2 regions of the Bacillus hominis genome follow, and region 1 is predicted to be linked to the other one. Evidence: a T-box and tRNA genes for the amino acid it is inferred to sense, from the RefSeq annotation. Region 1 holds a T-box; the other holds one or more tRNA genes.
The links. The T-box of region 1 lies ahead of tyrS (tyrosine--tRNA ligase). A T-box ahead of a tRNA ligase gene usually reads a tRNA of that ligase, here a tRNA-Tyr.

Region 1 (3,401 bases):
GTTTTACCACTCCTTTCTATTTGTTATACGTTTATCATACCGCTTACATGTGATTTCCGTATGAACACGAAAAGGAGATTAAAACAACAAGCTTAAAGGCTTGCTAACTGTACTCTATCGCCAAAATGGTTTATTCAAGAAAATTATTACGTTATAATAACCATAAAATAGGAGGTTGATTCATTTTGACAATAAACCAAATGGTTCAATTAGGAAGTTCTTTAATGCTGTTTATTACTTCAGCATTTATTAGTTGGTATCAGGGGAGTAATTTAATAGATTATCCTGATGAATGGAAATATAGCGCTAAGTTTACGAATTATTTTAAAGGGTACGTTTCACATTATGACGATATTTATCAAATCGATTTCTTTATATATGCAGCAAAATTTTATCCCACAGCATTTGTCGTTATGTTAGTTAGCTTACTTTATATGCTCGTATTAATTCTTCATATTCTATTTAAAAGAAATCATGAGGCAATTTAAATGCATACATAAAAACCCCGAACGATAGACTTTTCAGCCTACAATTCGGGGTACTATTGTTTTAATTTCTTTTCTTATTAGTAACGAATTAAGAAATATTTCTTCTTACCGCGGCGAATGATTGTGAATTTATCTTCGATGCGGTCGTTTTCTGTTACAACGTAATCTAATACTTGTGTACGCTCACCATTTACATAGATTGCACCATTTGTTACATCTTCACGCGCTTGACGTTTAGATGGTGAAATTTTGCTTTCTACAAGTAAGTCGATTAATACTGTATCTTCTGCAGTACGTTCTACAGATGGTACGTCTTTGAATCCTTGTTCGATTTCGCTTGCAGTAAGTTCTGCTACAGAACCACTGAATAATGCAGCTGAAATTTTAATTGCTTGCTCTAACGCTTCTTCGCCGTGAACAAGTTTTGTCATTTCAGAGCCTAATGCTTTTTGTGCTGCACGTTTTTCTGGCGCTTCAGTTACTTGCTTCTCAAGCTCAAGAATTTCTTCATGAGATAAGAATGTGAAGTATTTTAAGTATTTAACAACGTCACGGTCATCTGTGTTAATCCAGAATTGGTAGAACTCGTAAGGAGTTGTTTTCTCTGGGTCTAACCAAATTGCGCCGCCTTCTGTTTTACCAAACTTCGTACCGTCAGATTTTGTAACTAGTGGAATTGTTAAACCGAATGCTTTCGCATCTTCTTCTGATTTACGGATTAATTCAAGACCAGCTGTAATGTTACCCCATTGGTCACTACCACCGATTTGTAGACGACAATTATGGTTTTGGTATAAGTTTAAGAAGTCGTATGATTGTAAAATCATATAACTAAACTCAGTGAATGAAATACCAGTATCTAAACGAGATGCTACTGTATCTTTTGCTAACATATAGTTTAAACCGAAGTTTTTACCGATATCGCGTAAGAATGAAATTACATCTAAGTTACCTAGCCAGTCATAGTTGTTAGCCATCGTTGCTGGGTTGTCCACGTTTTCAAACTCTAAGAAGTTTGAAAGCTGGTTTTTAATGCTTTCTGTGTAGTAAGCAACTGTATCTTTCGTATTCAATGTACGTTCTGCTTTTTTACCACTTGGGTCACCGATCATACCAGTACCACCGCCAACAAGTGCGATTGGTTGGTGACCAGCTAATTGGAAGCGACGTAACATTAATACTGGTAACATATGACCGATGTGTAAGCTATCCGCTGTTGGGTCGAAACCACAATATAATTTAACGCTTTCTTTTTCTAATAATTGCTCAAGGCCTTCAGCATCTGTTTGCTGATTAATTAGACCGCGAAATTCAAGATCTTGTAAAATACCCATATCCTACATACTCTCCTTTAAGTTCATTACTGGCGTGAAGGTTGAAAACATAAAAAAATCGCCCCTTTAAATAAGGGACGATTTTGATTATCGCGTTACCACCCTAGTTGCAGGCAAAAAAAAGCCTACCACCTTATTTACATAACGGCTTAGCACCGTCTTTTCCCTTTTGAATACAATTCAATCGAAAAAAGATGCTCTAGGGGCGTAATTCGCGATCATCTATGTGCTGATTTCCACCGACCATCAGCTCTCTAAAACAGGGAAATGATCACTACTTCTCCCTTTCCACGCTCAATTATTCATATACTTTTCTTTATACCATCATTTATATAGGCGTGTCAAATAGAGGTAGGATTTCTCTCCTTGCCAATCCTTTACAACGTTGCAAGGAATATTGTAATAAGAGAAAGAATCGGTATACCAACTAATAACGATACATGAAACACAACCGATAAATCATTTCCTATCGTCGACTCCACAGGATCTTTCACTGGAGAACCAAGAAATCCGATTAATCGATCGAATCGACTTACCGTTTTTGGAAAATCCGGTATTTCTATATGGTCGCTATCTAAATGCTGCTGTAATTTATATTCATTTTTAAAGGGATTTTCGTTCAATTTCATCCACCTCCAGCAATTGTTTTAATTTCTTTATCCCGCTATGAAGTCTCGATTTCACTGTTCCGACTGGAATATCTAATACCTCGGCAATTTCTTTTTGCTGCATATCATGATAATAAGAAAGGATCAAGACCGCTCTTTGCTCTTCAGAAACTTTCAAAATTGCGTCCCTTACTGTGAGCCGATCTTCGTGGGAAAACTCCTTTTCCTGAATCGGCACTAAAAACGGTAAAAGAGAACGCCACTTTTTTCTTCTATTTAATTTATTAATCATAAGACGATAACCAATTTGAAATAAATACGTTTTTATTCTGCCTTTTCGGGTTTCATACATATGTTTCTTTCGCTCTAGCATTAAAAACGTGTCTTGCACAAGGTCGATACTTAATTGTTCATCTCGATTAAATCGATACAAAAATGTATATAGCGCTGGTTTGATTAAAACATATAGTTTTTCTCCCGCCTGTTGATCCCCACTTTGGTACGCAAGCATGAGCTCCTCCTCAATCCCAATCTGCGCCATGATTTTTGATCTCCTTTATTCCTTTTAACGTTAATGAAATTCGGGAAATTAAATATATACTTGCGACAATAATCCATACTTGTGATTGATTCGTAAAAAATTGGACGTAAGGGTTTTGAATTGTATAGCCGATTGAAACTAAAATATTTAATGCTTGCACACATATGCATGCATACACCGCAAGACTGGCCGAAATCGTATCAAATACATTCCAACGAAAATACACTTTTGTTTTTGTAAAATCAATTTTATATCCATTTTTCCGTACTATATGTTTTCTATCAAACGGAATAATGATTGAAAACATAACAATCATCATAACTCCAGCTGTAATCATTGAAACTTTAAATCCAATTGGCATCGGTAATAACAGACCACAAGAAAATACGACGATAATTCCGATTAAAGCAAAAGTAAGAAGTAACTTATT
Region 2 (3,401 bases), 4.1 Mb from region 1:
TCCCTTTAGCACTGCAACGACAGCGGCTCCCATTCCTCCAGCTGCCCCCGCACCTGGTATTTCAGATACATCAAAAGACACATGTTGTTTAAGTATATTAGCATAATGTTTTAAATTCTCATCTAGCTCTTTCATCATCTCTACATTCGCACCTTTTTGCCTCGCAAATATAAAAGATGCCCCGCTCAGTCCAACTAAAGGGTTATCTACATCACATGCTGCTTCTAACTTTATATCCTCCAGGCGTGAATCAATCCTAGAAAGGTCAACAGTGGTTATCAAATGCAATGTCCCTCCAGAGGGTTCTATTACCTCACCTTTCCTATTTATAAATCTTGCGCCTAAGGCAGATAGCATACCAGCCCCACCATCATTTGTAGCACTTCCTCCAAGCCCTAAAATAATGTGTTTAGCTCCTTGATCTAATGCATGTAATATAAGTTCGCCTGTCCCTTTTGTCGTTGTAATAAGCGGGTTTCTCTTTTCAATTGGAACGTGTTGTAATCCTGATGCTGCTGCCATTTCAATAAATGCTGTCTTCTTATCCTTAGACATACCATAAAAGGCTTGCACGCTCCCTCCAAGCGGTCCTGTCACACTAAGTGTTATAATTCTCCCCATTGTAGCACCAACAAGAGATTCAACCGTTCCTTCGCCTCCATCTCCAATTGGTACTTTAACATACTCTGCTTTAGGAAAAATTGCTGCAAAGCCTCTTTCAATAGCTTCACATACCTCTATAGCTTTCAGGCTTTCTTTATATGAATCCGATGCAATGACAACTTTCATAATTACCTCCCCCTTATTCAATCCTTTTTTTCATTCTAAACGATATACGGAAAAGTTTCCTTTTGGAATGGAATTTAAACACAAAAAAAGCTTACATCATTTGATGTAAGCTTTCCCCATTTATATGGAGCCTAGCGGGATCGAACCGCTGACCTCCTGCGTGCAAGGCAGGCGCTCTCCCAGCTGAGCTAAGGCCCCTTAGTAATTAAGCGGAAGACGGGATTCGAACCCGCGACCCCAACCTTGGCAAGGTTGTATTCTACCACTGAACTACTTCCGCGAAAATGGTGAGCCATGAAGGATTCGAACCTTCGACCCTCTGATTAAAAGTCAGATGCTCTACCAACTGAGCTAATGGCTCGTAAATGGCTGGGCTAGCTGGATTCGAACCAGCGCATGACGGAGTCAAAGTCCGTTGCCTTACCGCTTGGCTATAGCCCATTAATATTTACTAGTATGGTTATCTTTTCAAAAAAATAAACCCTTTCAGGTTATTTTAAAGAAAATGGTGGAGGGGGGCAGATTCGAACTGCCGAACCCGAAGGAGCGGATTTACAGTCCGCCGCGTTTAGCCACTTCGCTACCCCTCCGACATTTAAAAATATATGGTGGAGGATGACGGGATCGAACCGCCGACCCCCTGCTTGTAAGGCAGGTGCTCTCCCAGCTGAGCTAATCCTCCAAAAGTGATGACCCGTACGGGATTCGAACCCGTGTTACCGCCGTGAAAGGGCGGTGTCTTAACCACTTGACCAACGGGCCAAAAAATAAAAAATTTTCCCAAGCTTCCAACCGGGCTTGAACCGGTGACCTCTTCCTTACCATGGAAGTACTCTACCAGCTGAGCTATGGAAGCATAATGGCTCCGCAGGTAGGAATCGAACCTACGACCGATCGGTTAACAGCCGATAGCTCTACCGCTGAGCTACTGCGGAACAATATAAGCCTGGCAACGTCCTACTCTCACAGGGACAAGGTCCCAACTACCATCGGCGCTAGAGAGCTTAACTTCCGTGTTCGGTATGGGAACGGGTGTGACCTCTCTGCCATCATTACCAGACTTTTATCATTATACACATTCTTTTCAGAATGTCAAAAGGAATTTTAAATATATATTCCTTCAAAACTAGATAACATTGCTACATATTATATGGTTAAGTCCTCGATCTATTAGTATTCGTCAGCTCCACATGTCACCATGCTTCCACCTCGAACCTATCAACCTGATCATCTTTCAGGGATCTTACTAGCTTACGCTATGGGAAATCTCATCTTGAGGGGGGCTTCATGCTTAGATGCTTTCAGCACTTATCCCTTCCGCACATAGCTACCCAGCTATGCCCTTGGCAGAACAACTGGTACACCAGCGGTGCGTCCATCCCGGTCCTCTCGTACTAAGGACAGCTCCTCTCAAATTTCCTACGCCCACGACGGATAGGGACCGAACTGTCTCACGACGTTCTGAACCCAGCTCGCGTACCGCTTTAATGGGCGAACAGCCCAACCCTTGGGACCGACTACAGCCCCAGGATGCGATGAGCCGACATCGAGGTGCCAAACCTCCCCGTCGATGTGGACTCTTGGGGGAGATAAGCCTGTTATCCCCGGGGTAGCTTTTATCCGTTGAGCGATGGCCCTTCCATGCGGAACCACCGGATCACTAAGCCCGACTTTCGTCCCTGCTCGACTTGTAGGTCTCGCAGTCAAGCTCCCTTATGCCTTTGCACTCTACGAATGATTTCCAACCATTCTGAGGGAACCTTTGGGCGCCTCCGTTACACTTTAGGAGGCGACCGCCCCAGTCAAACTGCCCACCTGACACTGTCTCCCGGGTCGATAAGACCCGTAGGTTAGAATTTCAATACAGTCAGGGCGGTATCCCACCAGCGCCTCCACCGAAGCTAGCGCTCCGGTTTCAATGGCTCCCGCCTATCCTGTACAAACTGTACCAAAATTCAATATCAGGCTACAGTAAAGCTCCACGGGGTCTTTCCGTCCTGTCGCGGGTAACCTGCATCTTCACAGGTACTATAATTTCACCGAGTCTCTGGTTGAGACAGTGCCCAAATCGTTACACCTTTCGTGCGGGTCGGAACTTACCCGACAAGGAATTTCGCTACCTTAGGACCGTTATAGTTACGGCCGCCGTTTACTGGGGCTTCAGTTCAGAGCTTCGCTTACGCTAACCCCTCTCCTTAACCTTCCAGCACCGGGCAGGTGTCAGCCCCTATACTTCGCCTTACGGCTTCGCAGAGACCTGTGTTTTTGCTAAACAGTCGCTTGGGCCTATTCACTGCGGCTTTCCGTTAAGAAAGCACCCCTTCTCCCGAAGTTACGGGGTCATTTTGCCGAGTTCCTTAACCAGAGTTCTCTCGCACACCTTAGGATTCTCTCCTCGCCTACCTGTGTCGGTTTGCGGTACAGGCACCTTTTATCTCGCTAGAAGCTTTTCTTGGCAGCGGGGAATCAAAGACTTCGCTCCATAAGGAGCTTCCCCATCACAGCTCAGCCTTCACGATAAGCGGATTTGCCTACTTATCAGCCTAACTGCTTGGACGTGCACAACCAATCGCACGCTTCTTCTATCCTTCTGCGTCCCTCCATTGCTCAAA

Region 2: it has a tRNA-Tyr gene. The T-box ahead of tyrS (tyrosine--tRNA ligase) is inferred to sense a tRNA for this amino acid. The anticodon was not compared.

Annotation. Positions count from the first base shown of each region.
Region 1 is NZ_JAUCFS010000005.1:4,245,517-4,248,917, forward strand. Features, by position in the region: gene QUF93_RS24640 (YjdJ family protein) at 186-488, shown strand; gene tyrS (tyrosine--tRNA ligase) at 566-1,822, opposite strand; T-box leader at 1,893-2,122, opposite strand; gene QUF93_RS24650 (hypothetical protein) at 2,200-2,445, opposite strand; gene QUF93_RS24655 (RNA polymerase sigma factor) at 2,426-2,971, opposite strand; gene QUF93_RS24660 (hypothetical protein) at 2,952-3,401, opposite strand, start outside.
Region 2 is NZ_JAUCFS010000005.1:154,171-157,571, reverse strand. Features, by position in the region: gene QUF93_RS03335 (glycerate kinase) at 1-789, opposite strand, end outside; tRNA gene QUF93_RS03330 (tRNA-Ala) at 915-987, opposite strand; tRNA gene QUF93_RS03325 (tRNA-Gly) at 998-1,069, opposite strand; tRNA gene QUF93_RS03320 (tRNA-Lys) at 1,075-1,150, opposite strand; tRNA gene QUF93_RS03315 (tRNA-Gln) at 1,156-1,230, opposite strand; tRNA gene QUF93_RS03310 (tRNA-Tyr) at 1,296-1,379, opposite strand; tRNA gene QUF93_RS03305 (tRNA-Val) at 1,396-1,471, opposite strand; tRNA gene QUF93_RS03300 (tRNA-Glu) at 1,480-1,551, opposite strand; tRNA gene QUF93_RS03295 (tRNA-Thr) at 1,573-1,645, opposite strand; tRNA gene QUF93_RS03290 (tRNA-Asn) at 1,650-1,724, opposite strand; rRNA gene rrf (5S ribosomal RNA) at 1,734-1,849, opposite strand; rRNA gene QUF93_RS03280 (23S ribosomal RNA) at 1,940-3,401, opposite strand, start outside.